DNA from 2 places in the Pseudarthrobacter lactosi genome. Region 1 is predicted to be linked to the other one. Evidence: predicted binding sites of a transcription regulator. Region 1 holds the regulator's gene; the other holds the start of a gene.
The links. The regulator Rex, encoded in region 1, represses fermentation and respiration genes when NADH is low (regulators of the CRP and FNR family bind a similar motif). The targets are predictions, from matches to a motif close to CTTGTGAANNNNTTCACAAG.
Positions count from the first base shown of each region.

Region 2: a site for Rex is predicted at 1,605-1,624, ahead of ACZY0Q_RS04025 (glyceraldehyde-3-phosphate dehydrogenase). Genes of this name have one in related genera too.

Region 1 is NZ_JBVAYS010000001.1:1,912,435-1,928,241, reverse strand. It holds gene ACZY0Q_RS08950 (3-deoxy-7-phosphoheptulonate synthase) at 1-416, shown strand, start outside; gene ACZY0Q_RS08945 (helix-turn-helix domain-containing protein) at 560-772, shown strand; gene ACZY0Q_RS08940 (30S ribosomal protein bS22) at 930-1,028, shown strand; gene ACZY0Q_RS08935 (HAD family hydrolase) at 1,130-1,948, opposite strand; gene ACZY0Q_RS08930 (glutaredoxin family protein) at 2,082-2,336, shown strand; gene ACZY0Q_RS08925 (redox-sensing transcriptional repressor Rex) at 2,427-3,170, shown strand; gene ACZY0Q_RS08920 (hypothetical protein) at 3,230-4,057, opposite strand; gene ACZY0Q_RS08915 (hypothetical protein) at 4,207-4,929, opposite strand; gene ACZY0Q_RS08910 (YceI family protein) at 5,036-5,584, opposite strand; gene ACZY0Q_RS08905 (histidine phosphatase family protein) at 5,787-6,467, shown strand; gene ACZY0Q_RS08900 (TlpA family protein disulfide reductase) at 6,571-7,104, shown strand; gene ACZY0Q_RS08895 (cytochrome c biogenesis CcdA family protein) at 7,120-7,875, shown strand; gene resB (cytochrome c biogenesis protein ResB) at 7,875-9,617, shown strand; gene ccsB (c-type cytochrome biogenesis protein CcsB) at 9,617-10,765, shown strand; gene ACZY0Q_RS08880 (Hsp70 family protein) at 10,921-13,257, shown strand; gene ACZY0Q_RS08875 (LuxR C-terminal-related transcriptional regulator) at 13,261-15,330, shown strand; gene ACZY0Q_RS08870 (IniB N-terminal domain-containing protein) at 15,496-15,807, shown strand, end outside.
Region 2 is NZ_JBVAYS010000001.1:873,178-888,984, forward strand. It holds gene ACZY0Q_RS04025 (glyceraldehyde-3-phosphate dehydrogenase) at 1-1,386, opposite strand, end outside; RNA gene rnpB (RNase P RNA component class A) at 1,654-2,040, opposite strand; gene ACZY0Q_RS04035 (YaaA family protein) at 2,098-2,862, shown strand; gene ACZY0Q_RS04040 (zinc ribbon domain-containing protein) at 2,859-3,614, opposite strand; gene ACZY0Q_RS04045 (Nif3-like dinuclear metal center hexameric protein) at 3,793-4,716, opposite strand; gene msrA (peptide-methionine (S)-S-oxide reductase MsrA) at 4,816-5,340, shown strand; gene cysK (cysteine synthase A) at 5,406-6,341, shown strand; gene epsC (serine O-acetyltransferase EpsC) at 6,381-6,965, shown strand; gene ACZY0Q_RS04065 (oxidoreductase) at 6,981-7,814, opposite strand; gene gndA (NADP-dependent phosphogluconate dehydrogenase) at 7,936-9,372, opposite strand; gene ACZY0Q_RS04075 (FadR/GntR family transcriptional regulator) at 9,545-10,273, shown strand; gene ACZY0Q_RS04080 (L-idonate 5-dehydrogenase) at 10,373-11,464, opposite strand; gene ACZY0Q_RS04085 (SDR family oxidoreductase) at 11,464-12,234, opposite strand; gene ACZY0Q_RS04090 (NAD(P)-dependent oxidoreductase) at 12,231-13,175, opposite strand; gene ACZY0Q_RS04095 (D-2-hydroxyacid dehydrogenase) at 13,249-14,313, shown strand; gene ACZY0Q_RS04100 (MFS transporter) at 14,551-15,807, opposite strand, start outside.

The sequences.
Region 1 (15,807 bases):
CGGGCAACCCGGACACCCACGTCATCCTCCGCGGTGGACGCAAGGGGCCCAACTACTCAGTGGCCGACGTCGAAAGCGCCTCTGCCAAGCTCGCCGGCAAGGGGCTCAACCCCCGTCTGATCGTGGACGCCAGCCATGCCAACAGTGGCAAGAGCCACCACCGGCAGGCGGAGGTGGCACTGGAAATCGGCGCCCAGCTGGAAGACGGCGGTGAGGCGGCCCAGGCCATCGCAGGCGTCATGCTGGAAAGCTTCCTGGTGGGCGGTGCCCAGAACCTGGATGTCACCGAGCATGCGGCGGGCCGGGCGGAACTGGTCTACGGCCAGAGTGTCACGGACGCGTGCATGGATTGGGACGTATCCGTTTCCGTCCTCGACCAGCTCGCGGCGTCCGCCCGGAAGCGCCGGACGGCTTAATGATTGCCCGGATTACTTTCACTACAGCCCCATGAACCTCTAGAGTATCTAACACATGGTTGGTGGATGGCTCAGCATCGGCACACCGAAAATGAAACACAGCTGGGGTTACTGTCGTCATCCATCAGCAAAGGAATAGGGAAATGTCCGCAGCACAGAACTTCTCGAACGCGAAGTTCCTGACCGTCGCCGAAGTGGCCGAGGTCATGCGCGTCTCCAAGATGACCGTCTATCGGTTGGTCCACTCAGGCGAAATGCCTGCGGTGCGGTTCGGCCGGTCATACCGGGTGCCAGAGAACGCCGTCGAGCAGTACCTCAAGGGTGCTGTGGTGGATGGGCACACCGAAACCGCCTGAGCATTACCTGCGGTCAGTGGGCATCGCCAAGAAGCGGTACCCTGTTAAGGAACGTTTTACGTCATTGTAAGAATCTGTCAGTTGTTTCAGTTCTGTAGCTCTGTCCACGGACCTTTTCCATCAGACAGGTACTGCATCTAGTTTGTGAGGAACTTTCGTGGGTTCAGTTATTAAGAAGCGTCGCAAGCGTATGGCCAAGAAGAAGCACCGCAAGTTGCTTCGTAAGACCCGTCACCAGCGCCGCAATAAGAAGTAGAGATACTTCGACAAGCGTGAAAATGCCCGTTGCCTTCCAGGCGGCGGGCATTTTTTTGTCTGCGTGGTGTCGCCACAGACGGCGACATTTGCGGCGGCAGACTATGCCCGGGGGCCGCGCATCCGGGAGTATCCGCGCCAGAGCCCGTACACGGCGCCGCCGGCCGTTGCGGCCTTCAGCCCAAGGGTGGCGGCACGGCGGCCGGAACGGAAATCGTAGACCGGCCAGTTGTTGTCCCGGGCGTGGCGGCGGAGCCGGGCATCGGGGTTGATGGCTACCGGGTGCCCCACCAGGGTCAGCAGCGGGATGTCGTTGTATGAGTCGCTGTAGGCCCAGCAGCGCTTGAGGTCCAGGCCTTCGGTGTCGGCCAGTTCCCGGACAGCCACAGCCTTGGCCGCGCCGTGCAGGATGTCACCCACCAGACGGCCGGTGTACATGCCGTCGGCAACCTCGCCAACCGTGCCCAAGGCTCCGGTCAGGCCCAGCCTGGTGGAAATGACCGCGGCGACCTCAATGGGGGTTCCGGTGACCAGCCATACCCGCCGGCCCACGCGAAGGTGCTGCTGCGCCAGTGCCTTGGCCCCGGGCCAGATCCTGGACGCGATCATTTCGTCGTAGACCTCTTCGCCCAAGGCCTTGACGTCTTCCACGGTGATGCCGGCCGCGAGCGTGAGGGCGGAATCTCGGACGGCGTGGACGTCGTCCATGTTCTCGCCGCGGGCCACAAATTTAAACTGCTTCCACGCGAAACCCGCAGCCTGTGTCAGGGTAAAGGCGCCGCGCTGGTGCATCTTGCGGGCAACATGGAAAAGGCTGGCGCCCTTCATGAGGGTGTTATCGACGTCGAAAAAGGCGGCTTCGCCGGTCTGCATCAACGCATCCGGCTGGGTCACCACAGCGACGTACTTCTCCTCGGGCATGTCCACGAGTCTAGTCAATAGTCGGTGACCGGGAGTTCAGTACCCGGGCCCGCTCCCCGCGCCGCCGCTGGCCCTGCCCACTGCTCCTGCCCTCTGCCCCGTTCTCTGCCCTTAGGGGCGTTACGGTTAATACATGGCAAAACCCGAGGTAGTGCTCATCACCAAAGCAGACTGTCACCTGTGCGCAGCCGCGCGCGACGCCGTCGGGCGCGTTACTGCCTTGCTGGGACTTGGGTGGACTGAACAGTTGGTGGATGAGCTGCCGGAACTGCGGGAGCGGTATGCGGAGGAAATCCCCGTTGTCCTGGTGGATGGAATCCAACGCGATTTCTGGAAGATCGACGAAGCCCGGCTGGAGCGCGTCCTTCAACGCGCCATGGCCCAATAGGACAGCGGCCTCGCAGAATGACACAGGCTTTGTTGGCACCGGCGGCGGGGCTCTAGAGTGGACTCACGACGCGATGGGATGGAGGGGATAGTGACATCACTGGATTCATCTCCCCAGGCTGTCCAAGGTTCAGAGAATGTCCAGGGAACACCGCCTGGCCATGGTACCCAGCCTTCCCACGGCACAGAGGCCGCCAAGCAGATACCGCCCGCGGCAGTGGCACGGCTGACCATCTACCTGCGCGCCCTTAACACGCTGCTGTCAGACGGCGTCGAACGCGTCTCATCGGAATCCCTGGCGGAAGCGTCGGGCGTGAGCTCGTCAACCCTGCGCAAGGACCTTTCCTATGTGGGTTCCTACGGCACGCGTGGCGTGGGCTACGAAGTGCAGTACCTCAGCCGCCATATCTCCGCAGCGCTGGGGCTGACCCATGACTGGAAGGTCGCCATTGTTGGCGCGGGTAACCTGGGCAAGGCCCTGGCCCGCTATGGCGGCTTCGAGTCCCGCGGTTTTGACGTGGTGGCAATTTTCGACGCGGACCAGATGGTGGTGGGTAATGAGGTCGGCTGGCTGCGCGTCAGCGACGCCGCGGACATGGAGGCAGTGCTGCAGCGGACGGGCGCCAACATGGTGGTCCTGGCACTTCCGGCCACCGTGGCGCAGGCCGTGTGCGATCGCGTGGTGGCTGCCGGCGTCCACAGCATCCTGAGTTTCGCCCCCGTTATGCTCCAGGTCCCCGAGGGCGTCAACCTCCGCAAGGTGGACATGGCCACCGAACTGCAGATCCTCGCCTATCACGCACAACGGGCGCAGACCCCGGGCCAGACCGCCTAAGTTCGTTGGCGGCTGGTGGGGTCCACGCCCGTCAGGGTGTGGATTCGAGCTAGGTGGTGCTACTGGCCGTAGGGGTTGCCAGGCGTGGTGCCCGGGGCCCCGTACGGGCTGCCGAATACCTGCTGTTTGCGGAAATAGGGTGCTGCCGCCGGCAGGTAGAGCAGCACGATGGCCGCGATCCCCGCCAGCGTTCCCAGCGTTCCGATGCTCGGCGGTCCGAAAAGGCCGAAAATGGACAGTGCCGCGAAAACAGTGCCGAGGATACGGGCCCAGTTCTTGCCCTTGCGGACGAAGAGTGCAACGAGTGCGTACAGCCCCGCACCGATGATCGCGAAGACTACGAGCGATCCGGCAATGACGCCCTTGAAGTCGTCGAACGCGAATTCGGCACCAGTGGCGCCGCTGCTACGCATGGCGTCGTCGAACGCATCCCGGATCTGAGGATCGTCAAGCATGCCGATGCCCATCAGCAGGCTGATGACATACACAACACCCGCACCGATCAGCAGCCAGAACGAGATGTTGACAAGCTGGGGAATCCCGTTGGATCCCGCGGCCTGCGGCTGTTCGGACGGGTACTGCGCGTACGGAGACTGTCCGTGCGGCTGCTGGCCATAGGGCGGTGGCGTGGGCTGGCCGAACTGCGGCGGGCTATTCTGCCCAAACTGCGGTGCCGGGGGAGTCTGCTGGCCATACTGCGGGGCGTTCTCCCCGTACTGAGGCGCCGGAGGCGTGGGCTGGCCATACTGCGGGGCGTTCTGCCCATACTGAGGTGCCGGTGGCGTGGGCTGCCCGAACTGCGGGCTGTTCTCGCCGTATCGGGGCGCTGGCGGCTGGTTGCCGGGCTCGGGCTCGTTCGGGACGGGAGGCGGGACAGGCGTGCTCATGAGCGGTCCTTTGCAGGTCGGATGTCAGTTCGGCTGCTGGGTGCAGTCCAACTGGCCTGCCCCCAGTACGGCTTAGTTCCCACGGTACCCCCGGCGCGTGCCGCGGGGGATCATTCCAGAGAGGTATTCCGGCGGCACGCAGCGCGAGACTATGCGCGTCCCTTGACGGAGTTGAACCAGGCCTGCGAGTTCGGCAGCCACATCAGGACAGTTGCCGCGGCGGAGATGAGGAAGCCGAGCCAGTTGTTGCCGATCCCGCTGCCGCCGCCCACACTGCCGCCGATCACGGCGAGCACCAGCGAAACGCCGGCGACGATGGTGAGGGCCAGGCGGGCCCACTCCTTGCCTTCCTTCATTTTCAGGACCAGGACAATCTGTGCCGCGCCCAGGGCGAGTGCCACCAGGACGAGAAGGAGGACCACCGCAGCCAATCCAGGTGCGACGGTGAACAGTGCCAGCGAGCCCAGCACCCCGAACAGGCCGCCGAGGACTCCCAGCATGCCGCCGATGAGCCAGATCCAGTAGGAAACCTTGAGCTCGGTGGGAAGCCCGGTCACGCTGAACATGCCGGAGAAACCGCCCTTGGGCATAACGTCATTGAAGTTGTGGGGGCCGTCGGTGGGCATCGCAAATTGGAAGCCGCCCGGCTGGCCCGGCTGCGGGTAGGCCTGGCCCGGCTGCGGGTAGGCCTGGCTCGGCTGCGGGTAACCCTGCGGCTGCTGGCCGCTCGGGGGTGCGTAGCCAGCGGGAGGAACGTTGCCGGCCGGAGGAGTGGTTCCGGCCAGCGGCTCTCCGACAGGCGGCTGTGGACTGGGCTGCTCAGCGCCGGGCTGCTGGGGCTGCTGGGGCTGGGGTACTTCACTGTTGCTCATGGGTCTCACTGTAGACCGCCCGTCCGCCTGTATCTAGTAGACAAAACAAAGCACCCCGGCCGCCAGATTCAGGGGAATGGCGGCCGGGGTGCTTCAGGAAGAAAAACTATGCTGCGGGTGCGATGAACGCGAGCTCCAGGTTGATGGCAACCTTGTCGCTGACCAGCACGCCGCCGGCTTCCAGTACGGCATTCCAGGTCAGGCCGAAGTCCTTGCGGCTGATGGTGGTTTCAGCGGAGACGCCGGCGCGGGTCAGGCCGAACGGGTCCACGGCCACGCCGTTGAACTCGGTCTCGAGGGCAACGGGGCGGGTGACGCCCTTGATGGTGAGGTCCCCGGTCAGCTCGTAGCTGTTGCCCTTGGCCACCAGGCCGTTGGAGACGAAGGAGATTTCCGGGAAGGTCTCGACGTCGAAGAAGTCCTCGCCGCGCACGTGGCCGTCGCGGTTGACATCGCCGGAGTCGAAGCTGGCGGTCTGGATGGTGGCGCTGATCTTGGAATCGGCCACGTTGTCGGCGAGGTCCAGGGTTGCCGCGGCATCCTTGAACTGGCCGCGGACCTTGCTGATGCCGGCGTGCCGAACGGTGAAGGCGATCTCGCTGTGCGAGTTGTCGAGGGTCCAGGTGCCGGTGGTGACGTCTGCGGGAAGAGCCATGGTGTTTCTCCTTGAGTTTGTCGGGTGGTACTTCCGGATAGCTTGACGCTTCATTTATTGAATCCTCAACTATCCGCTGCATCCAGTATAAACATGCATTTGCATGTTTTGTTCCCGGTTCTGGAACATTTTTCCAAAAAATTGAGTTCTACTGGATGTAGAAGATTTCGGATCGCACGCCATCTTTGAGAAACTGGTAAACATGCCCCAATCCACTGTCCATCTGCTCCGCCACGGCGAGGTCCATAATCCTGACCGCGTTCTGTACGGCAGGCTGCCTGAATTCCATCTCTCCGAGCTGGGCCGGGAAATGGCGCAGATGCTGGCCGACCACTTCGCCGAGCGTGCCGCGCGCGGGTCCAGGATCGTCTATCTGGCAGCGTCGCCGCTGGTCAGAGCGCAGGAAACGGCGGCTCCCACGGCCGACGCGCTTGGCCTGGAAATCCACACGGACGGCCGCATCATCGAAGCGGAAAACTACTTCCAGGGTATGAAGGTCACCAAGGCCGAACTCCGGAAGCCCAAGCACTGGCCGCATCTGGTCAACCCGTTCCGGCCGTCCTGGGGCGAACCGTACAAAGCGCAGGCCGCGCGCGTCAGGGCAGCTGTTGAGGACGCCCGGCTCCGAGCCATCGAACTGGCCGCCGGGGACTACGGAACAAGCGGCCCGGAAGCCATCATGGTCAGCCACCAGCTCCCCATCTGGGCCACCCGCCTCAGCGCCGAGGGCAAGCCGCTGTGGCATGACCCGCGCAAACGCGAGTGCACGCTGACGTCCATCACCTCATTGGTGTTCGACGACGACGGCTCGCTCCTGCGTGTTGAGTACAGTGAGCCCGCTGCCGTCCTCCTTCCTGGCGCCGCCAGCACCCCCGGAGCCTGACGTGACAAACAACCGAACGACATCCCGCACAACGGCCGGCACCGCATCCCGCCGTGCCGTACTCGCGGCCGGCGGCGCAGCCCTGGCCGCCCTGACACTGGGAATGTCCGCCTGCGCGCAGGAAGACGCCCTCGCCAAGCAGGCAAAAGCGGGCGACAACAAGAACTACGTGGCCGGGGACGGCTCGGTGACCGAGTTCACCGCGGCCGACCGCAAGGCCGCCGTCGCCATCAACGGCACGCTGTTCAACGGCACCCAGATAGCCCCTGCGGACTTCCAAGGCAAGGTGACGGTCCTGAACTTCTGGTTCGCCGCCTGCGCACCCTGCCGGGTGGAGGCACCCATCCTGGAAGAGCTGCACCAGGAGTTCAAGGACCAGGGCGTGCAGTTCTTCGGCGTCAACCTCCGCGACGAAAAAGGCACCGCAGAGGCTTTCGACAAGACGTTCAACCTGACCTACCCCAGCTTCGACGACAAAAACGGCGCAGTGCTCCTGGCCGTCTCCGGGCTGGTCCCGCCGGGCGCCGTCCCCACCACGCTGGTCCTGGACAAGCAGGGCCGCGTGGCCTCCCGCGTGCTGGGCGAAATCCAGAAGGGCACCCTCAAAGCCCTCATCACCGCCGCCGTGGCAGAGTAGCGGCGGCCCCGGACCGTGAACAGCCCCTTCGCCGAGACCATCCTGAACGGCTCGCTCCTGCTTGCCATCCCGGTGGCGCTGCTCGCTGGCTTGGTGTCCTTCCTGTCGCCGTGTGTTCTGCCTCTGGTGCCCGGCTACCTGGGCTACGTCACCGGCCTGAGTGGTGTGGACCTGGAGAAGCAGAAGCGCGGCCGGATGCTGGCGGGCATCGGGCTTTTTGTGCTGGGATTCTCGGTGATTTTCGTCCTGCTGGGCGGCGCGTTCGGCCAGCTTGGCACGCTGATCACCGGTTCGCAGAATGCCTGGATCACGCAACTGCTGGGTGTCCTGGTGATCCTCATGGGCGTGGTGTTTATGGGCGGTTTCGGCTGGCTGCAGCGTGATGCGAAGATCCACGCCAAGCCACCCGCGGGCCTGTGGGGCGCGCCGTTGCTGGGCCTCACGTTCGGGCTGGGCTGGGCCCCGTGCATCGGGCCCACCTACTCCGCCGTCCAGCTCCTGAGCCTGTCCGGCGGTTCCTCCGCAGCCAAGGGTGCCCTCCTGGCGTTTGTCTACAGCCTGGGCCTGGGCATCCCGTTCCTGCTGATTGCCCTGGCGGTGCGACGCGGCATGGGTGTGATGTCCTTCTTCCGCACGCACCGCCTGGCCATCCAGCGGATCGGCGGCGGGATCCTGGTGGTGCTGGGCCTGCTGATGGCCAGCGGCGTCTGGGGCACCTGGGTCACCGAATTGCAGTACTGGTTCCAAACCGATGTGAAGTTGCCGATCTGATGAGCGAGCGCGTGAAAGCAAAGAAGAAGTCCCCGGCCCCCGTTGCCGCCGCCAAGACTGAGGCGGCGCTGCCAGTCCTGGGGCCGGTGGAGATGCTGCGGTGGGCCTGGACCCAGCTGACCAGCATGCGCACGGCGCTGTTCCTGCTGCTGCTCCTGGCCGTCGCCGCGGTGCCCGGGTCCCTGTTCCCGCAGCGCCCGGCCAACCCGTCCATTGTGACGCAGTACATCAAGGACAACCCGGACTACGGGAAGCTGCTGGACACCCTTCAGCTCTACGACGTCTACTCCTCGGCCTGGTTCTCGGCCATCTACATCCTGCTGTTCATCTCGCTGATCGGCTGCGTGGTCCCGCGCGCCATCGCCCACTACAGGGCCATGCGCTCCCAGCCGCCGCGGACCCCCAAACGTCTTTCCCGCCTCCCCGAGTACGGCACCCTGGTGGTTCCCGCCGACGCCGGCCTCCCGGCGTCGGACGCCATCCGCAGTGCCGCCGGGGTGCTGAAGAAGCGCGGCTACCGCGTTGAGGTGAGGGACGACGACGGCGCGCGGCCGTCTTTGGGCGCCGAGCGCGGCTTCGCCAAGGAAGTGGGGAACCTGGTGTTCCACACGTCGCTGATCGGCGTGCTGGTGTCCGTGGCCGTGGGCGGCCTGTTCGGTTACAGCGGCCAGCGCATCCTGGTGGAGGGCGACACCTTTGTGAACACCCTGGTGGGCTACGACCAGTTCACCCCCGGCACCAACTTCCAGTCCAGCCAGCTGCAGCCGTACTCCATCCAGCTGGACAAATTCGACGTTTTGTTTGACCGCGAATCACCGGGCAAAATCGGTCAGCCCATCGACTTCAACGCCGACGTCACCACCCGGGAAACCCCGGACTCGCCCGCCAAGCAGGAAGTCCTGAAGGTCAACGATCCCGTGACCCTGGGCGGCACCAGCATCTACCTCACCGGCAACGGCTACGCGCCTGTGGTGACCATCCGCGACGGCGCCGGCAACGTGGCCATGCAGGGCCCCGTGGTGGCCAAACTCCAGGGTGACAACTACTACTCGTCCCTGGTGATCAAGGTCCCGGACGCCAAACCGGACCAGCTCGGGTTCCAGGGGTTCTTCCTCCCGACGGCGTTCGTCAACGACAAGGGCGTGTCCTTCAGCGGCGATCCGGACCTGTTCAACCCGAGGCTGACCCTGAACTCCTACTTCGGTGACCTTGGCCTGGACAACGGATCGCCGCAGAACGTCTTCGAGATCGACGTCAAGGACCTGACCCCGCTGAACGCCCGCAACCTGGAGGCCGGCGGCATCACCCTGGCGCCGGGCATGAGCTACACCCTGCCGGACGGCAAGGGAAGCATCAGTTTCGACGGCGTGAAGCGATACGTTGGTGTGGACATCCACCACAACCCCGGCCAGCTGTACGTCCTCATCTTCGCTTTGCTGGCCGTGACAGGCCTGATCACGTCCCTCTACGTCAACCGGCGCCGCGTCTGGGTGCGGACCGGGACCCACGAGGACGGTCGGACCATGGTGGAGTATGGCTTGCTTGCCCGAGGTGAGGACCACCGGCTCGCCGCGGAAGCCGCTGCCGTCAGGAAGCTGCTGTCCGAAGAGTGGCAGCTCGAGGCTGACGATTCCGCTCCTGATTCCAGCGCCACCCAGCAAACTCCCAGCCGCCAGGACGATAATGGCGCAGTCCCGCTCACCTCCCCAGCTGGCCCCACCCGGCCGAAGAAGGACCAGTAATGCCGTTCGCCATCAACGAAACCATGGGCCAGTACAGCGAGCTGTTTATGCTGCTCGCCGCCGGCACCTACACCGTGGCCTTCATCGCCTTCGCCTGGGACCTCGCCAAGAGCAGCAGGGCGCTGCGCGCCATTGACCTCAAGGCAGCGGAGGCTGCAGGGGCTGCTGCCGGGACCAAGGAGCCCGCGATGGCCGGCTCCGGTGCGTCCGCTGGTGCTTCGGCTGCCTCAGCCGCGGCACCTGACAGGGCAGCAGCGGACAGGGTGGACTCGCACCTGGCCGGACCGGTGGGACGGGCCGAACGGCCGTCGTCGTCCGTTGCCAAGCGCGGCGGCGACGCTTCCGGGGCCGGGCAGACGGCCGACGCCGATATGCGCTACGCGGCGGAACGCCGAGTTCCGGCGCGCGTCGCCGTTGCCCTCACCGTCCTCGGCGTGCTGATCCATGCCGCCGGCGTCATCACGCGCGCCATGGGTGCAGGCCGGGTGCCGTGGGGCAACATGTATGAGTTCCTCACCACCGGCGCCTTCGTGGCCGTTGCTGTGTTCCTCATCGTCCTGATCCGCCGCGACCTGCGGTTCCTTGGCACATTCGTGGTGGGCCTCGCCATCATCATGCTGGTGGCCGCCTCCGTGGCCTACTGGACTCCGGTGGGCCACCTGGTTCCGGCGCTGCAGAGCTACTGGCTCATCATCCACGTGTCCATCGCCGTGATGTCTTCGGCCCTTTTCACCCTCACGTTCGCGATGTCCGCACTGCAGCTGGTCCAGTCCCACCGGCAAAAGACGGTGGCTGCCGGCGGGACCGACAAGCTTGGCTTTATGCGCCTGGTTCCCTCGGCACTGAGCCTGGAAAACCTGTCCTACCGGATCAACGCCATTGCCTTCATCGGCTGGACGTTCACCCTGATGTTCGGTGCCATCTGGGCCGAAAAAGCCTGGGGCCGGTTCTGGGGCTGGGACACCAAGGAAGTCTGGACCTTTGTGATCTGGGTGGTTTACGCGGGCTACCTGCACGCCCGTGCCACGCGTGGCTGGACCGGCACCCGGGCCGCCTGGCTGTCAATCGTGGGCTACCTGTGTGTTGTCTTCAACTTCACCATCGTGAACCAATTCTTTAATGGCCTGCATTCCTACTCGGGCCTCTGAGCAGGGGTTTCTCCGGCGCACCGATTCAAAGCTCGCCTAATACGCCAATCGATGGACGAATGAGGGTGTTGCCGGGCTAGCGGTGATGCTACCTTGGTTGAAGCTCGTCTGTGATGAAGCTCGCTGACGGCACGCTGCGTTTTTTCGAGGTACCCATGAACTACGTTCTCGCCATAGACGTCGGGACCAGTTTCACAGCTGCTTCCCTCCTCCGAATTGATCAGAACGCTTCGCGTGTCCCGGAGAGCCTCCCGCTGGGACTCCGCAGCACGGCAGTTCCCTCTGTGGTCTACTATCCGGAGGAAGGCCCCGTTCTGGTGGGTGAGGCTGCCGAACGCCGCGGCCTTGATTTCCCCGAGCGGGTGGTGCGGGAGTTCAAACGCCGGGTAGGCGATGAGGTACCGATTTCGGTGGGGACCCTGCAACTTCCTGCACAGGACGTGTTCGCCACGATGGTCCGCTGGGTCGCCGACCGCGCTGAAGAGCGCGAGGGCGCACCGCCGTCGGCCATTGTCCTTTCCCACCCTGCCTCGTGGGGCGCTCACCGGACGCAACTCATCCTCGCGGCCTTGGCCGCAAAGGGCATGGACCAGGTCACGCTGGTCAGTGAGCCGGAAGCCGCAGCGCTGCACTACGCCAGCCAGGTGCGGGTAGAGGACGGCAGCACCATCGCCGTTTACGACCTCGGTGGCGGGACTTTCGACACCGCAGTCCTGAGAAAAACAGATTCCGGCCACTTCGAGCTCCTGGGCCATCCGGCGGGGATCGAGGGCCTGGGCGGGGCCGACTTCGACGCTGCAGTCCTGCGGCATGTGGCGGCTCATGCCGGGCAGCGCCTGGCCGGCCTTGATCCCGCGGAGCCGGGCGCCCTTGCGGCACTGGCGCGCCTGCGGCGCGAATGTGTGGAGGCCAAAGAGGCGTTGTCCGCCGACAGCGAGGCCAGCATCCCGGTCCTGCTGCCGGGGATCCAGCAGCAGGTACGGCTGGTCCGTGCCGAGTTTGAGGCAATGATCAGCGAGCAGATCCGGGAGACCGTGGACGCACTTGAACGTTCCCTGCAGGACCTTGGGCTCGCTCCGGAGGACCTCTCTGCCGTGCTGCTGATCGGAGGCTCGTCCCGCATTCCGCTGGTGGCACAGCTGATTTCCGAAGAGCTGGACCGGCCAATCGCCGTGGACGCCGATCCCAAGGCATCCGTCTGCCTCGGCGCCACAGTTGCCGCGCTGCGCGCGCGGCCTGAGCTGAACGCACAACCGGACATGGCCGCACAGGCGGACGCCGCCGTCGTGCTTATCGAAACGGGTGGGTACCTTGCTGCCGCTGTCCATGGCCACGCGGTGCAGGGCGGGACCATGCAGGGGGCCGCCATGCAGGCCGCGGTCCACGATGCCACCCGTCGGGCCAGTTGGTCCCGGAAGCCAGGGGCCGCCTTCGGTGCACTCGCCGGCGCGTCCGCCGCCGGCGCTGCGCCCGGAAGCGTTGCCGGCGGCAAGGGACACACGGGTGCCCATGCGGGCGCCCACGCACCTCGCGCCGGGCTGCATGGAACGCGGCCCACGGCTCGGCTGACTGCAGTGGCCGCTGCAGCGGCTCTGTTTACCGTGCTCAGCGCTACCGCTGCCCAAAGTCCCGGCGGGCTGGAAAGTCTCACGGCCATGTTCGCTCCGCTGGTGCCCGCGGCTCCCACCCCCGAGGTGCCGGGTGGCACGGATCCCGGCGGGTCAGTGGCCGGAGGCGGCGGCGGGGGTGCGGGAGCCGCCGCTGGTGAAGCCGGCGCCCCGCAGGAACCGAGTGTGGGCATTGAGGTCAGCGCGCAGAAGCCTGCGGCCATTCCCGCCAGCGGGGCCGGAATAGAAGCTGCGGCGTCGCCCACCAGCAAGCCGTCGGCGTCACCGTCGGCAAGCGGCGCAGCCCCGGGTTCAACCCCCGGTGGTGGAAGTGATCCCACCCGGGCTGCCGCCGGGTCCGGGCCGGGAACGCCCGCCGTAAATCCTGATCCCACAACGCCGGCGCCTGGTACGACCACGCCGACCACCCCGCCGACGACGACGACGCCCCCTACGACGACGCCCCCTACGACGACGCCCCCTACGACGACGCCCCCTACGACGACGCCCACACCAACGCCTGATCCCACAACGACGACGCCGACCCCAACCCCGACACCGACGCCGACACCCACTCCGGACCCGACGACACCGACGCCAACACCGACGCTGTCCTCGGAACCGACCACGCCCGCGCCGACCACACCGGCGCCTGTGCCCACGTCCGAACCGCCAGCTCCGGTGCCTGCGCCGACAATAGCGCCGACTGTGGCGCCGCCGCCGCCGACGTCTGAGCCGCCCGCTCCTGCGCCTGCACCTGCTCCAACGTCTGCTCCGGCTCCGGCTCCCGCACCTGCCCCGACGTCTGAACCCCCGGCCCCTGCGCCTGCCCCGACGTCTGAACCCCCGGCCCCTGTGCCTACCGTGACAGTGCCGGCGGCCTGACGCATGGTGACGGGACAGCCTCACATCACGCCCCGTGCAGCAGACGAACTGGAGCCGGTCCCAACCGAAAGCCCCCAGTACCTGGCGCAGCAGCTTCGCGGTGAGAATGCCACCGTCCGCGAACTCCTGCTTGCCTTGTCGGTGGGCTTCACCCTCCCCGGTCCTTTGCCACACGAACTTGAGCGCAAGGTGACCGGCGACGGCTTGGACTCCCTGGTGGCCAGGGCGGAATCCTCAGGACTGCTCCAGCCCGACGGAACAGTGGTGGGCACCGCCCGCCACACTCTCCTGACGGCAACGCCGCCGGCCCGCATCCACGCGCTGCAGCGCGAATTGGTGGGATGCTTTGCTGCGGAGGGCCTCCCTTTGGGCGATCTTGCTCGTGATATGGCACGCAGCGGGCTCGTCGACCAACGTATTGCAGCTGAACTCGAAAAAGCCGGGGACAGGGCACTCGAACATGACCCGGTCCTGGCCGCCCAGCTGTTCGATGAGGCCCTGCTGGCGGGTGCCGATGAGCTGGGTACCGCGTCCCGACGGGCACAGGCTGCTTCAGCCACGGGTGATCTGGATGCCGCTGGACGGATCATCGACGGGTTGCTTGTGTGCGCAGACCCGCCGGACCTGCGTACCGGTGTGGACGTTGCAGCCGCCGTTTGGGCCCAGCGCGGGTTGCTGGCCCGCAGTGCGGACGTCTACGCCTGGTTGGGGCCGGATCGGGTTGGCCCGTCCGCGGCATCCGCCGCGGTGGCCATGGCCGGCAGCGGCAACCGCGCCGGTGCCGAAGCGATGTTTCCGGCCGGCTCCGCCCCGACGTCGCCCACACTCGTGGCCGTGGCCCAAGCGCAAACGGGCCAGGGCATCCTGGAGTCACTGGCGAGTGACCCGCACCAAAGCCTTCCGATCCTGATCCACGCATCTGACATGATGAACGCCGCAGGGTCAGCCCTCCCGCTGACGGACACTCCTGGTGCCCTCGCTGCGCTGGTCGCGTTGCACAGCGGCGAACCCCATCTGGCGGAAACCATCGTGCGCGCCGCCACAGCTGCCTGCCAGGGCGGCGACGCAGCGAAGCCACGGCTGTTCCTCCTCCAGGCCTGGTCCGCGATGCAGCAGGACAACCCGGACGATGCGCGGCTGGCCATCAACGAGGCCTGCAAGGCCAACCACTGGCCCTTGGTTCCCCGCGACGAATTCCTCTGTGCCGCATTGGAAGTCGGCCTGGCACGCCGCAGTGGCGAAGTCCACGATCTGCTCCTGGCGTGGGACCGCGCCCGCGAAGCCATGTTGCACACCTCGGTGGACCTGTACAGCCTCCTGCCGTGGGGGGAACTGATGATCACGGCCGCCCGGCTGCGCGAGACCCGGCGGATCTCGCTCTACCTTGACGCGGCGTGGAAGCTCCTCGACGATCTTGGGCAGCCATCGCTATGGGCCGTGCCCATGCACTGGGCCGCCGTCCAGGCAGCTTTGCTGAGTGACAGCCCGGCCGATCTTGCACCCCATGCAGCGGCACTGGCACGGGCAGCGGACCATAGCCACCTCGCGTCGGTACTGGCTGCGGCCGGCAAGGCCTGGGTCTCGGTCCTTGCAGGAAAGTTCCGGGCAACGGACGTCGAGGTGGCCGCCCGTGGACTCAACGCCGTCGGGATGCCTTGGGAAGGTGCGCGGCTTGCCGGCCACGCCGCCGCCCGCGCGGATGAGCGCAAGGACATGGTGCGCCTGCTCTCCTGCGCCCGGGACCTGCATCCGCAGGGCAGCAACGCCGGAGCGAACGCTGCGGGGGCTAACGCCGCCGGGCAATCCGAGGCGGCCAGCGCGGCTGCAGCGGAACAGGGCAACGGCAGCATCCAGCCGGACGGCTCAATGCTGAGCGAACGCGAAAAGGACGTCGCGAGGCTGGTGTTGGAGGGAAAAACGTACCGGGAAATCGGGGAGGCAATCTACATTTCTCCGCGGACCGCCGAGCACCATATTGCCCGGATGCGCCGTCGTCTGGGTGCTGAAAACCGCTCCGATCTGCTGGTCCGGCTCCGGCTTGCCCTGGGATCCGAAAACCCCCAACGCGAGTGATCCCCTAGTGCCCCTAACAGGACGGCAGACGGACCCCCGGCGGGGGCCCCACCGGTAGGGGGAACCGACCCGATGCCCGGTCCGTGGGCCGAACCGTACTTTTGATTCAAGCCCGGCAACGATGCCGGGCTACCCACAACTCAGAGAAGATTTGAGGATCATCTAATGCCTACACTCGCAAACGACCTCGTCCTGTTCCTGATGAGCCTCTTCGGAAACCAGGAGGCTGCAAAGGAATTCCTGGAAGATCCAGAGCGGACCCTCGAGGACCACGGCCTCGGCGGCGTCTGCTCCGCGGATGTGGACGCAGCATTGCCCGTTGTCCTGGACTACGCACCCATCACGGTCAACGCCTCCTCCTTCGACCGTTCGTACAACACCGGCGGCAACGGCGCTACAACCGGCGGTGGCGGCGCCGTTGCCGTCACCCCTCCTCCGACCGGTGGCCACAGCGACCATGAACATGCTGTTAATCAG
Region 2 (15,807 bases), 1.0 Mb from region 1:
CTGGCAGCTGTAGCCGAACTCGTTGTCGTACCAAACGTAAAGAATCAGGTTCTTGTCGTTGGAGATCGTGGCGAGGCCGTCAACGATGCCGGCACGGCGGGAGCCAACAAAGTCCGTGGAAACAACCTCGGGCGAATCGATGTAGTCAATCTGCTTGCGGAGGTCCGAATGCAGGGACATCTGGCGGAGGTAATCATTCACCTCATCCTTGGTGGTGCCGTTTTCCAGGCTGAGGTTCAGGATGGCCAGCGAGACGTCCGGGGTGGGGACGCGGATGGAACTGCCGGTGAGCTTGCCCTGAAGTTCGGGCAGTGCCTTCGCCACAGCAGTGGCCGCTCCGGTTTCGGTGATGACCATGTTCAGCGCGGCAGAGCGGCCGCGGCGGTCGCCCTTGTGGAAGTTGTCGATCAGGTTCTGGTCGTTGGTGAAGGAGTGGACGGTTTCAACGTGGCCGTGGATCACGCCGAACTTGTCGTTGATGGCCTTCAGGACCGGGGTGATGGCGTTCGTGGTGCACGACGCTGCGGACACAATCTGGTCCGTGTCCTCGATGGAGCCGTGGTTAATGCCGTGAACTATGTTCTTGAGCGCGCCCTTACCCGGAGCAGTCAGGAGAACGCGCGCAACGCCCTTGCTGTGCAGGTGCTGGGACAGGCCCTCGGCGTCGCGCCAGCGGCCCGTGTTGTCCACCACCAGGGCATTGGTGATGCCGTAGGCGGTGTAGTCGATCGTGGCGGGGTTGTCCGAGTAGATGACCTGGACCTGGACACCGTTCGCGGTGATGGTGTTGGCGTCCTCGTCCACGCGAATGGTTCCCTCAAAGGAGCCGTGGACCGAGTCGCGGCGCAGGAGGCTGGCACGCTTGGTGAGATCCTTGTCCGAGCCGCGGCGCACCACGATGGCGCGCAGGCGCAGGCCGTGGCCCCCGCCGGCCTTTTCAATGAGGAGGCGCGCCAGCAGGCGGCCGATCCGGCCAAAGCCGTACAGTACGACGTCGGTGCTGGTGCGGTCATCGCCACCACGCTTGCCAACTACCTCGGCAAGCTCGGCGCGGAGGAACTCTTCCAGGGTGGCGTCTTCGCCTTCTGCCTTGAACTTCTCCGCCAGACGGGCGACGTCAATGGCCGCCGCACCCAGCTCCAGCTCCGCCAGGATATTCAGCAGCGGTGCGGTCTCTTCGAGCAGGAGTTCGGTGTTGCTCATACGGCGGGCGAAACGATGCGCCTTGAGGATGTTCATAGTGGACTTGTTGATCAGGCTGCGGCCGTGAATGCTGGTCACCACGTTGTTTTCGCGGTACAGCCGGCCAATCACCGGAATCATGGCCTCGGCGAGAGCCTCCCGGCCCATCCACGTATCAAGACAAGAATCTGACGTCTGGCTCACAGAACTACCTTCCTCGGTTCAGCCGCGTACGTCCTCGTGCGCGGTTGGCGGCCACCTGATGTTGTCCAGGGGCTCTGGCACCGGCGGGATGCGGTCCATCCCGGGTGCCGTGGAGAAGCGTAAAGAAAAGCCACCGGCTGCGAACGCAGACCCGGCGGCAGAACTTCTACGTTCGCTATCCATTCTAGGCTGGAGCGGACCCGCGGACCGCCGCAACCAGCGTGAAATCACTCACATGCGTGGCTGGTCCGTGCCCGGCGGGGGTGTTGGATGGGTTGACCGATACGCCGGGTTCTGTGCTCCCGTGCCGTTACCAGCGCGGGAGTAGCGGCCATCCATCTACGGACGCCGTTGCCGACGCCCTCCAGCGGCCTACCCGGACACTCGGGCGGGCAGCCCTCAAACGTGTCCTGTCTGGCCTTGCTCCGGGTGGGGTTTACCTAGCCTTCCCGGTCACCCGGGAAGCTGGTGGTCTCTTACACCACCGTTTCACCCTTACCTGCTGAGCTTCCGTTGCCGGAAGACGCAGGCGGTCTGTTCTCTGTGGCACTGGCCTGCGGGTTACCCCGAGTGGGCGTTACCCACCACCCTGCCCTGCGGAGCCCGGACGTTCCTCGAGCCACTTGCGTGACGCGCGGCCGCCTAGTCAACCCATCCGCAGCCAAGTCTACCGCCGGTGGGAGGCGACGCCGTCGCCGGTAGGATCGTACGGTGCTGATTTTGCTTCCCCCGTCCGAAGGCAAGACCCCCGCGGTCCGCGGGTCCGCCGTCGACTGGCCGTCACTGAGCTTTCCCGAACTCAACGCCTACCGGGCCAAAGTCCTGGAGGCGCTGGGGACGGTCAGCGCACATGAGGATGCCCTCGCCCTACTGGGCGTCGGCGCATCGCTGCAGGACGACGTCGAACGCAATACCCGGCTCCACGCCGAACCGGCGGCCCCGGCACACCAGATCTATTCCGGCGTTCTGTACGACGCCCTCGGCTACAAGACCCTGACGCCGGCGCAGCGGCGGAAGGCCGATGCCTCGGTGCTGGTGATCTCTGCACTTTGGGGCGCCATCCGCTTCGCGGACAGTGTGCCCGCCTACCGGCTGTCGATGGGAACGGCTTTGCCCGACGTCGGCCGCCTCGCCTCGTTCTGGAAGCCCCAGATTTCGGCGGCCCTCGCGGAGTCGGTGTCCGGGCATCTGCTAGTGGACTGCCGCTCCAGCACCTATGCCGCCGCGTGGGCCCCGCCGCCGGCCCAGACGGTGGCCGTCAATGTTTTTACGGAGGTCAACGGCGTGCGCAAGGTGGTCAGCCACTTCGCCAAGCACACCCGCGGCGAGCTGGCGCGGCACCTGCTGGCCCGGCGAGGCAACGCCCCGCAGACCCCGGGGCAGGTACTGAAGGCCACACGCGAAAAATGGGACGCCGAGCTGGTCGATGGTTCAGCACGGAAACCGCACACGCTGAACATCATCCTGCCCGGCTAGGCAGCCGGGGCGGGCGTGTTCCACTCGGCCGAGCGCACCAGGATGGCTCCCGAATCCGGGCAGAACACAATGTCGTCCTCGGCGGCGGCCTTGATCTCGGCGAGGTCCCCGGGGCTCAGCTTCATTCCGGAGGCCTCAGAGGTTCCGTGGAACAACCGGGCGGCGCCTACACCCCGCTTCGCCAGCGTCTTTTCGTAGATGGCCAGCATCCCGGCGTCGAGTCCCTCAGCGAATTCGGCACGCTTGCCGCGGAGAACGGTCGCTTCGGCGGCCACTTCGGCAAGCGCTTCATCCAGTTCGGCACGGATGCCGCCGAAGGAGCCCTGGACGTTGTCCACGATGAGCTGCTGGGCAGCCTGACGCTCGCGCAGCGAATCCAGGCGTTCCAGGACTTCCAGTTCCACGTCTTCAAGGTCGGAGCGGCGCTTGTTCAGCGACGCGATGTCCTTCTGCAGAGCCACAAGGTCCTTTGACAGCCCCGTCCCGCTGTTGAGCCGTGCTTCGTCGCGTTCGATGCGGGAAGCGACCTGTTCGACGTCGGCCTCGGCGCGCTTGAGCTCGGCTTCGGCATCGTGGACGGCCATCTTGGCGGAGCCGAGTTCACCGTTGGCGACGGACAGAGCCGATTGCAGGTCCTCGATCCGGGGATCGGTTTCCAAGGCGCGGCGGCGGTTGGACAGGGACCTGAGCTTTGCGTCCAGCCCCTGCAGTTCGAGCAACTTCAACTGTTCCGCCGGTGCTGCCTTGGCCACTATTTACCTCCGCTAAATCCAATCCGGCCGAAGCCGGGCACCGTATCGGCGCTCTATAGACTCTAGCGCCTGGCGTGCTCCCCTGCCTCGCTAGGTCCCCGCTGGCTCCCAGACCTCGCTGCGCTCGGTGTGGGTCCCTCGCCGGTGTGTGCCCGGCGACGGACTTCGCACGCCTGGCTTAGCCCGGAGTCAGAATGAAGTCCCACGGATCGCTGTTGGTGATGCTTACCTGGATCTCGACGTCGTGGCCCTGATCGGTGAGCACATTGCCCAACGCCGAAGCCGCAGCGGGCAGCCACAGCCATTCGCTGGCGAAGTGCGACACGTCAATCAAGTACGGCCGGCCGTTCACTGCCGCTTCACGGGCTTCGGACGCCGGATGGTGGCGGAGGTCTGCGGTGACATAGACGTCGGCGTTGTTGGCCCGCACCTCGTTGAACAGCGAATCCCCCGCGCCCCCGCATACAGCAATGCGCCGCACCAGCCCGTCCTTGTCCCCGGACACACGGACTCCGCCAGCCACCGCCGGCAGGATGCCGAACACCCGGGCAGCGAAATCGCCGAGGCTCATCACGTCCGCCAGATCACCCACGCGTCCGATGCCTTCCTCGGGCAGTCCGTTCGCGGCCACCGTCAGCGGGACAACGCCTTCGAGTCCCAGCGCATCGGCAAGGACATCGGAAACGCCCCCGACGGCGGAATCACCGTTGGTATGGACGGTCAGCAGTGCAGTTCCAGACTCGATGAGGCGGTGGATGGCCTGCCCTTTGGCGGTGGTGGCCGCCACCGACGTGACGCCCTTGAGGAGCAGCGGGTGGTGGGTGATGAGGAGCCCGGCACCCCATTCCACAGCTTCTTCGATCACCGTGAGCGTGGGATCAACGGCGAACATCACCCTGGTAACGGGCGCAGACGGGTGGCCCGCCACGAGCCCTACTTCGTCCCAGTTCTCGGCCAGCGACTCGGGCCAGAGTTCCTCTACCGCCAGCAGCACCTGACCCAGCGTGGGAGCAGCCGGACCATCCGCTGCGGCGTCCTCCCCCGAAAGGGTTCCGTCGCCGTGCTTGTCCGCATCTGTAACGCCGGTGTCTGCAGATTCCATAGTCTCAGTTTTACCCCATCAGGCCGTTTGCCCGGCATCTTTCAAAGTCTCGTAGGGTGGTCAGGGAATCATCCGGCGCGCTCAACCATTGAAGAGGTCATGAAAACTTTTGTTCTTGGCGGGGGCTGCTTCTGGTGCCTTGACGCTGTCTACCAAATAACGAAGGGCGTCACGTCGGTGATTTCCGGTTACACGGGCGGCCACGACCCACAGCCGGACTACTACTCCGTCTGCGGCGGGACCACGGGCCACGCTGAGGTCGTGGCGGTCACTTTTGACGAGTCGGTCATCCCGGCCGAAGTCATCCTGGACATGTTCTTCGCGCTGCATGATCCCACCACGCTCAACCGCCAGGGCTACGACGTGGGCACGCAATACCGTTCGTCAATGTTCTATGAGACCACCGAGGAGAAGATTCTCTTCGAGGAAGCCATTGAGCGGAACCAGGCGCTGTGGTCGCACCCAATTGTGACCGAGGTCAGCCGGCTGCCACGGTTCCATGTGGCGGAGGACTTCCATCAGGACTATTACGGCAAGTATCCCGAGCAGGGTTACTGTCAGGTGATTATTAACCCCAAGCTCGCCAAGGCCAGGAAATATTACTCTGCGTGGCTTAATGCTTAGCAGCGGCCGCTCAGCCATCGTTAGGCTGACCTCAGCATTCACACTTGAGAGATAGGCATATCTACATGGCACGGATCTATGACGATGTAACGCAGTTGGTCGGCGGCACTCCGCTGGTCCGCCTGAACCGGCTGACCGAGGGCTTGGGCGCCACTGTGGCCGTCAAGCTGGAGTTCTACAACCCGGCCAACAGCGTCAAGGACCGCATCGGCGTGGCCATCGTTGACGCCGCCGAGAAGTCCGGCGCCCTTAAGCCCGGCGGCACCATCGTCGAAGGCACCTCCGGCAACACGGGCATCGCCCTGGCCATGGTGGGCGCTGCCCGCGGTTACAAGGTCATCCTGACCATGCCCGAAACCATGTCCACCGAGCGCCGCGTTATGCTGCGGGCCTTCGGTGCCGAGATTGTCCTGACCCCCGGTTCCGAGGGCATGCGCGGCGCCGTGGAAAAGGCCCAGGAAATCGTGGCCAACACGGAGAACTCCATCTGGGCCCAGCAGTTCGCCAATGAGGCCAACCCTGAGATCCACCGCACCACCACCGCCGAGGAAATCTGGTCAGACACCGACGGCAAGGTGGACATATTCGTCGCCGGCATCGGCACCGGCGGAACCGTCACCGGCGTCGGCCAGGTCCTGAAGGAGCGTAATCCTGAGGTCCAGATTGTTGCCATCGAACCGAAGGACTCCGCCATCCTGAACGGCGGCGCTCCCGGCCCGCACAAGATCCAGGGCATCGGCGCGAACTTCATCCCGGAAATCCTGGACACCAACGTCTATGACGAAGTCCTGGACGCCACCCTGGAGGACTCCGTCCGGGTCGCCCGTGAACTTGGCGTCAAGGAAGGCATCCTCGGCGGCATCTCCTCCGGCGCCATCGTTTGGGGCGCACTGGAACTTGCCAAGCGCCCGGAGAATGCCGGCAAGCTGATCGTGGCGGTTGTCTGTGACTTCGGCGAGCGTTACATCTCCACCGTGCTCTATGACGACATCCGCGGCTGATCAGTCCGTTGTCGCCCCGTTTCCTGTAGAAAGAACTTTGTGGGCTTTTTCGCAAGACTAAAGGAAGATCTCGACGCCGCCCGGTCACACGACCCGGCGGCTCGAGGTTCTTTTGAGAACTTTTTCGCATATTCCGGGCTGCACGCCATCTGGATCCACCGGCTGACGCACCATATGTGGCAAACCCCGGGGCTGCGGTTCCCTGCGCGGCTGGTGTCGCAGCTGGGCCGCTTCCTAACGGGAATCGAGATACATCCCGGCGCCACGGTGGGCCGGCGCTTCTTCATCGACCACGGCATGGGTGTGGTCATCGGCGAGACTGCCGAAATCGGCGAAGACGTGATGATCTACCACGGGGTCACGCTGGGTGGCCGCTCCCTGGCCAAGGTCAAGCGCCACCCAACCATTGAGGACCGGGTCACCATCGGTGCCGGAGCCAAGATCCTGGGACCCATCACCATCGGCCGGGACAGCGCTGTGGGCGCCAATGCCGTGGTGGTCAAGGACGCTCCGCCGGAATCGATTGTTACCGGAGTGCCCGCGAAGTGGCGCCACCGTGATGCCCAGCGCGAAACCAAGCCCGCAGTGGATCCGGCCGAGTACGACATCGAATACCGGATCTGATCCCTGGCCGCAGCCCTACCCGGCTACACGCTTCAGGACTGCCGTGACCACCGCATCGTAGACTCGGTCCGGCAGGACCCGCCGAAGGCCCAGGATGGCCGCCGCGCCCCTGCCCACCGGATACCGGGTCCGGGGACGTGCGGCCGTGGCCGCGTGCAGGACAGACGCCGCAACCACCGCTGGCTGCGTTGACGTTTCAGGCCTGTCGGTGGATGCCAGGACATCCGCCATGTGCTGCGCCTGGGCAGCGTACGGCCCCTCGCCGCTGCTGGCCAGCAGCCCGTCCGCGGAAATCCGGCCCCATTCGCTGAGCGTGCTTGCCGGTTCGATGATGGCGACGTCGATGCCGTGCGGCTTGAGTTCCAGCCGCAGTGCATCGCTCATGCCCTCTACGGCGAACTTAGTTGCGTGGTACCAGGCGCCGAGGGGTTCATAGAATTTGCCGCCGATGGACGAGATGTTGATGATCCTGCCCCGCCCCGCACTCCGCATGGCCGGCAGGACCAGCTGCGTCATCCTGGCAAGGCCAAAGACGTTCACCTCGAATTGGCGGCGGCCTTCGGCCAGGTCCACTTGTTCCAGCGCCCCGTAGGACCCGTAGCCGGCGTTGTTGACCAGGACGTCGATCCGCCCGCGCTCTTCCAGGACACGGCCGACGGCGGCGCGCATCGAATCGTCGTCGGTTACGTCCAGCTCCAGGACCTGGATGCCCAGGGCTTTCAGCGGCTCCATTCTGTCCACCCGCCGGGCGCCAGCATAGACGATGAACCCGTGGCTGCTGAGTTTCTTCGCCGCCTCGAAGCCGATACCCGCGGATGCTCCCGTAACTAATGCGACTGGCTTGGGCATTCTGACTCCTTGGATGGACGGACACCACAACAGCCGGAAACACCAACGGCCGGCAGTCCCCAGAATATCCGGGAAGTGCCGGCCGCAGGGTGTGCAGCTTGATGCAATCAGAGCGTGATGATTAGTGCGTGTCCACTGCTTCGATTTCGGACTTGTCCTCGCCCCAGAGGGTGTGGAACGTTCCCTCGGCGTCGACGCGGCCGTAGGTGTGCGCGCCGAAGAGGTCGCGCTGTCCCTGGATCACTGCGGCGGGCAGGCGCTTGCGGCGCAGACCGTCGTAGTAGGCCAGTGACGAGGAGAAGACCGGCACGGGGATGCCGAGCTGGACGGCGGTGGAGACCACACGGCGCCATGCCGGCAGGACCTCGGCGATGGCCTTGGTGAACGCCGGGGCGAACAACAAGTTGGCCGGCTTGTCTTCGGCGGCGTAGGCCTTGGTGATTTCCTTGAGCAGCTTTGCACGGATGATGCAGCCGCCGCGCCACAGCGAGGCGATCTCGTCCAGCTTGAGGTCCCAGCCGTATTCCTTGGCTGCGGAGGTCAGCATGTCCAGGCCCTGGGCGTAGGAAACCAGCTTGGAGGCGTACAGCGCCTGGCGGACGTCCTCAACAAAGGTGTCCGGAACGTCGACGGCGATTTCCTCACCGGCGAGCAGTTCCTGGGCGATCTTGCGCTGCTCGGTCTGCGATGACAGGGCGCGGGCGAACACGGACTCGGCGATGCCCGACGTCGGGGAGCCAAGCTCCAGCGCGGAGATGACCGTCCAGCGTCCGGTGCCCTTCTGGCCTGCGGCGTCCACTACAACGTCCACGAACGGCTTGCCGGTGCGGGTGTCAACGTGGCCCAAGACCTCGGCGGAGATTTCGATGAGGAAGGAGGCGAGCTCGCCCTTGTTCCAGTCTTCGAAGATCTTGGCCTGGTCGGCTGGCTCGATGCCTGCTCCGGAGCGGAGGAGGTCGAAGGCTTCGCCGATGACCTGCATGTCGGCGTATTCGATGCCGTTGTGGACCATCTTGACGAAGTGGCCGGCGCCGTCGGTGCCGATCCAGGCGCAGCAGGGCTTGCCGTCGACGTGCGCGGCGATCTTTTCCAGCAGCGGGCCCAGGGCGTCGTAGGACTCCTTGGAACCACCGGGCATGATGGACGGGCCGTTCAGGGCACCTTCCTCACCACCGGAGACGCCGATGCCCACGAAGTGCAGGTCCTTCTTCGCCAGCGCTGCTTCGCGGCGGCGGGTGTCCTCGTAATGGGAGTTTCCGGCGTCGATGATGATGTCGCCGGCTTCCAGGAGTGGTTCAAGCTGCTCGATCACGGAGTCAACCGGCTTGCCGGCCTTGACCATGATCAGGACGCGGCGGGGCTTCTCCAGGGAATCAACAAGTTCCTGCAGCGTTTCGGTACGGACGAAGTCGCCGTCCGTGCCGTGCTTTGCCAGCAGCGCGTCAGTCTTTTCGACAGACCTGTTGTGCAGGGCAACGGTGAAGCCGTTGCGGGCCAGGTTGCGGGCCAGGTTGGCGCCCATCACCGCAAGGCCGGTGACACCGATGTGTGCAGACATCAAAACTCCAATTTCGTTGTGCAATGGATGTGCAGATGGCTCCGCGTTCGCTGCGAAGCACGCTGTCACGAAGCGATGGATCCTAATAAAGCATATATATTCAATCGGCTTGAGGGAAGCGGTGCCCACTTTGTGGAACGTGGCCAGTCAATCCCAGTTTAGGCTTGAGTCCATGTCGACCAGCCTGCACCACCGTGCCATTGAGAACCTTGGCACCCGGATCATCACGGGCGAGCTGCCCACCGGACACATCATGCTGGCCGAGCACCTTGAGGAAGAGCTGAAGGTTTCGCGGTCCGTGGTCCGTGAGGCCGTGCGGGTTCTCCAGTCCCTGGGCCTCGTGGAAACCACCAAGCGCGTGGGCATCCGGGTGCTGCCGCCGAGCCGCTGGAACCCCTTCGATTCCCAGGTCATCCGCTGGCGGCTGTCCAGCGATGCCCGCGGCGCCCAGCTGCGGTCACTGATCGAGCTGCGTTCCGCCGTCGAGCCCGCCGCTGCCGAGCTGGCAGCGAACAATGCACCGGCGCAGCTGCGGCGGGAACTGGTGGACATTGCCCATGCCCTGCGCGACGCCGGCCACTCCGGAGACGCGGCGAAATTCCTGGAGCTGGACATCGCTTTTCACTCAGTCCTGCTTTCGGGGTCGGGCAACGAAATGTTCGCCAACCTGATGGGGCAGGTGGCGGAAACCCTGACAGGGCGCACGGTCCACGGACTGATGCCGGACCACCCCCATGAGGGGGCGCTCCAATGGCACGTCGACCTGGCCGAAGCGGTCGCCGCCGGGGACGCCGCCACAGCCCGCGACGCATCCGAACAGATCATGCGCCGCACCACCTCCCGACTGTCCGGAACCTGGACAGACCAGCCCCGGGTGTTCATCCCGGTCCGCCGGACCTGAGCGCGAACGTACACTTCGCGCCCTCTTGAGCGCGAACGTACACTTCGCGCCCTCTTGAGCGGGGCCACAGGTGTACGTTCGCGCTCAAACGTCTCAGTCTCAGCTTGCGGGCGTGAAGTTGAGGAGGACTTTTCCTGATGCGGCGGAGTTTTTGGCGGTTTCGAAGGCCTGGAGTCCTTGGCTGAGGGGGTATTCGTGGGTGATGACGGGGCTGATATGGAGGGTGCCGTCGGCGAGGGCGGCGATCACGTCGTCGATCTCGTGGTTGAAGCGGAACGAGCCGCGCAGGTCCAGTTCCCGGGTGATGGCCAGGGAGATCAGGACCGGCTGCGGTCCGGTGGGCAGCAGCCCGACCATGACCACGGTCCCGCCCCGGGCGGCACCCTGGATCGCTGAGGCCAGGCCGTGGTGGCTGCCCGAGGACTCAATGACCACATCGGCCTGCACCGCCGCGATCGCGTCCGCGTCCCCGGCCTGCAGGATCTGGTCCGCGCCGACCGCCGCGGCGATCTCCAACGGCTTGGCATGGACGTCCACGGCGGTGATCCGCCCCGCGCCGGCACGTTTAAGGACCGCGACCGCCAGCGCACCGATCGGCCCGCACCCGATCACCAACACACTCTTGCCCGCCACATCCCCGGCCCGCGCGACGGCGTGCCAGGCCACGGAGGCCGGCTCGATCAGCGCCGCGGTCCGCAGATCCACACCGGCAGGGAGCGCCCGCAGCATCCGGGAGGGCAGGTTCACGTAGCGGGCGAACGCGCCGTCGGTGTGCGGGAACCGGGCCGCGCTGCCCAGATACGTACATCCAGGGGAGAGGTTGGGCCGGTCCGCCGGATACCGGATGCCACCGTCACCGGGGCCGGGGGTGGCGGGGTGGACCGCGACCGCGGTGCCCACTACCGGGCCGGTCCCGTCCGCCGCGGCCGCCACCACGGTCCCGGAAATCTCATGCCCCAGCACCATCGGCGCCCTCAGGATCGACTCCCCCGCCGCGCCGTGCAGCCAGTAATGCAGATCCGACCCGCAGATCCCACCGTACGCAACCTCCACCACAGCCTCGCCCGCGCCCGGCACACCCAACGGGACGTCCTCGATCCGCAGATCCCCGGCCGCATACGCCACCACCGCCAAACCCGACACCGGCAGGGCTGTTGCTTCGGTTCCCTGAGCCACTGTTTCGATGTCCATCAGACCACCACCGTCATTCCGCCGTCGATAAAGATCGTCTGCCCGTTCACAAAATCCGACCCGTCCGAGGCCAGCCATACCGCGGGGCCGGCCAGGTCCTGCACCGTGCCCCACCGGTGCGCCGGGGTCCGGCCCAGGATCCAGGTGTTGAACTGCTCATCGTCCACGAGGTTCTGCGTCATCTCGGTATGGATGTAGCCCGGGGCGATCCCGTTGATCTGCAGCCCGGAGCCCGCCCATTCCGCGGTCATCGCCCGGGTCAGGTTCCGCAGCCCGCCCTTCGCCGCCACATACGGGGCGATCGTGGGCCGGGCCAGGTCCGTCTGCACCGAACAGATATTGATGATCTTGCCCTTGCCGCGCGGGATCATGTGCCGGGCCGCCTCCCGCCCCACCAGGAACGCGCTCGTCAGATCCGTCCTGATCACCCGCTCCCAATCCGCGACATCGAGTTCCAGCATCGGCACCCGATGCTGGATCCCGGCATTGTTCACCAGGATCTGCAACGGCCCCACCTGCTCCTCCACCCACGAAACACCCCGCGCAGCCTCGGCATCACTCGTAACATCGAACGCGACACTATGGACCTGCCCCGGCGCGAAGTCCGCGGCCATCGCCGCCTCCGCAGCCTTCAACCGCTCCGCATTAATCCCGTTCAACACCACCGTCGCCCCCGCCCCGGCCAACGCCCGCGCCAACGCATTACCAATCCCCCGGCTCGACCCCGTCACCAAGGCAACCCGCCCCGTCAAATCAAAAAGTCCACTCATGGTGCAGCTGTCCCTTTCGTTGCGGTCTCCGCAGGTCCCGCGATATTGGTGTCGTCGCTCAGGTTCGAAATGGCCTGGCGGACCACGGCAAGGTCCTGGTCGCCAAGGCCCTGGCGCTTGAGCTCCGCATAAAGCTCGACGCCGGCAGTGGCCATCGGCACGGCAGCGCCGGCCGCACGGGCTGATTCGAGCACAAAGGACAGGTCCTTATGCATGAATTTCGCCGGGCCTGTGGGCGTGTAGTCCTTCCGGACCAGGCGCGGCCCCACGTTCTCCAGCACACGGCTGCCTGCAAGCCCGCCGGAGAGGACATCGAAAAGCGCCACCGGATCCATCCCGGAGCGCTCGGCGAGCTCGGCCGCTTCGGCGAGCGCCGCCGTCGTGGTTCCCACAATGAGCTGGTTGCAGGCCTTGGCGAGCGACCCCGCACCCAGGGGGCCCATGTGCCTGACGGTGGTTCCCATCGCGCTGAAAAAGGGCTCGACCCGCCGGAAGTCGTCCGCGGTACCGCCAGCCATGATGGCCAGTGTCCCGTCGGTTGCGCCCTTGGTGCCGCCGCTGACCGGGGCGTCCACTACGGTGGCGCGGCCGTGGCTTGCCTCGCGTACCCGGAGCCCGAAGTCCTGGACCTTTGCCGGTGAGACTGAACTTGTGACCACCACGGTAGTGCCGGCCTGCGGCGGATTTTCATCCCAGCTCGCCAAGAGCCCCGCCGAAGCCTCTTCGATGAAGGACAGGTCCGGGAGCATAAAGGCGATGATTGGCAGGTCCCGCAGGGATGCAACGTCCGGCGCTGAGTGGCCACCCTGCGCCACAAGCTCCTGGAGCGGTCCGTCGGATCGATTCCAGGCGGTGACCGCCCAGCCGCCGCGGACCAGGTTGACCGCCATCGGCAGCCCCATCAGCCCCAGGCCTACAAAGCCCGCTGTTCTGTCTTCCATAAATAGGCCTCGACTCACATCGTTGTGTGGTTAATGAAGGGAAATCTGTCCAATATCCTAGCCGCTATTCAGTATGATGAACACTATGACGACTCTAACCACCGTCGCGATCGCCGTCCCGCTCGAAGCAGAGCTGGTGGAGCGCATCCGCGCCGTAGACCCCTCCGTAACCGTCCTTTATGAGCCGGACCTGCTTCCGCCCGAGCGTTTCCCGGCCGACCACGCCGGGGACCCGGACTTCAAAAGGACCCCTGCGCAGGAGGAGCAGTACTGGGCCATGCTCAACCAGGCGCAGGTGCTGTACGGCCTGCCCAACGAAAGCCCCGCGGGCCTGGCCCGCATCGCACGCGAGAATCCACGGCTCCAGTGGGTCCACGCTATGGCCGCCGGCGCCGGCGGTGCCGTCAAGGCCTCCGGGCTGGACCAGGAAACCCTCCTCAAATTCAAGGTGACCACCTCCGCCGGCGTCCATGCACTGCCCCTGGCAGAATTCGCTGCCCTGGGGATCCTCAACGGCTTCAAGCGCAGCGCCGAGCTGGCACAGGACCAGGCCGCCAAGGTGTGGCCCGAGCTTCGGACCCCCACCCGCCTGGTCAGCGGTTCCACGCTGGTAGTGACCGGCCTGGGCGAAATTGGCCTGGAGACGGCACGGATCGCCCGTGCCCTGGGCATGACTGTCAGCGGCACCAAGCGAAACGTTGAGCCGATCGAAGGAATCGAGCAGGTTGCGGGCAACGACGGACTTCCCGGGCTGCTCGCTACGGCAGACGCCGTCGTCAACACCCTGCCCGGCACTCCGTACACGGAAAAGCTGTTCAACCGTGAGGTGTTCGCAGCCATGAAGCCCGGAACGGTGTTTGTGAACGTGGGCCGCGGCACCGTGGTGGACGAGGACGCCCTGCTGGAGGCACTGGACAACGGCCAGGTCTCCTACGCCTGCCTCGATGTCTTCGCCGTGGAACCACTCCCCCAGGACAGCCCGCTGTGGAACCACCCCAAGGTTATGGTGTCGCCGCATACCTCGGCGCTCAGCGCCGCGGAGAACCGCCTGATCGCGGAGCGCTTCAGCAGCAACCTGCGCACATTCCTCGACGGCGGCGATCTGCCCCATCTGGTGGATCCGGTCCACTTCTACTAAACGGGCAGCCTCCGGGCCGCTCCACAGAGCCCCTGCCGTGGATCCTGGAAACGGGAATCCACGGCAGGGGCTCTTTGCGTCGGCGGTTGTGTCGGCGTCGCGTCGACGGTTGGATCCGCGTTCTGTCCGCGGGAACAGCCTGTCGCATGGCGGCGGAAGGCACATCTGGCATAGGCATTAACGCGCAATAGGCGGCCTCCCCATCTAGGGAGGCCGCCTATTGTGCTAATGGAGCGCCTAGCTGGCGTCCTCCGTGGTCAGGAGATCGCGGCCGACAGTTTCCGGGGTAAAGAAGGTGGTGACGAAGGAGATGAGCGCCAACACCAGGGAGTAAATGGACAGCACCAGCCACGAGTGGTTAGTGGCGGCCAACAGAAGGGCTCCGAGCAGGGGCGCCAGACCGCCGGCCAGCACAGCCGAGATCTCGCGGCTCATAGCCACACCCGTGAAGCGGTACTGCGAGCCGAACAGCTCAGGGAGCAGCGGGCACTGCGGGCCGAGCATCGACTGCACGCCGATGGCGATGCCCACGGCCATGACGATCCACACCAGGGTGACATTGCCGAGCGTGACCAAGTAGAAGGCAGGAAACGCGATGATGGCCTGGAACAGAGCACCGTAGCGGTACACCGGGACGCGGCCGAAGCGGTCCGACAGGGCGCCGAAAGTGACCACCATGACAGCGGCGAATCCTGCGGCAATCAACAGGCCCACAGGGCCGATGGAGTTGTTTCCTGCGAACACTCCGGCCGGCATGCTCATGAAGGACACCAGCAGCGCCGAGTAGATCGAAGAGTTGCCGTTCTCGCCCATGCGCAGGCCGATGCCGATGAGGACGTTCTTCTTGGAGTGCTTCCAGAGCTCGCCGATCGGGTTCTTGACCACGTTCTTGTGCTTCTCCAACTCCTGGAACGCAGGCGTTTCCTTGAGCTTGAGTCGGATGAAGATGGCAACGGCGATCAGGATGAAGCTGGCAAGGAACGGCACCCTCCAGAGCCAGCCCTGCAGGACGGACTTGTCCGCCATGGCGATGAGTGCGAACGTTCCCGCACCCAGCAGAGTGCCGAGCTGGATACCGACAAACGGAAGCGAGGCAAAGAACCCACGACGGCGGCGCGGTGCGACTTCCGAGATCAGTGTCGTGGCGCCGGCCTGCTCTGCCCCGGCCCCGAGACCCTGGACAATCCGCAGCGTCACCAGGAGGACCGCGCCCAGCATGCCTGCCTGCTCGAAAGTGGGCAGCAGGCCGATGGCGAAGCTTGCCGTTCCCATCAGGGCGATGGTGAGGATCAGGACCATTTTGCGGCCGTAGCGGTCGCCGATGTAGCCGAACACCAGTCCACCGAAGGGCCGTGCCGCAAAGCCGACACCGTAGGTGGCGAACGAGGCAATGAGGGCACCCTCCGGACCCAGCGGCGAGAAGAACAGCGGTCCAAAGATCAAGGCCGAGGCGAGGCCGTAGATGTAGAAGTCGTAGTACTCCAGTGCGGAGCC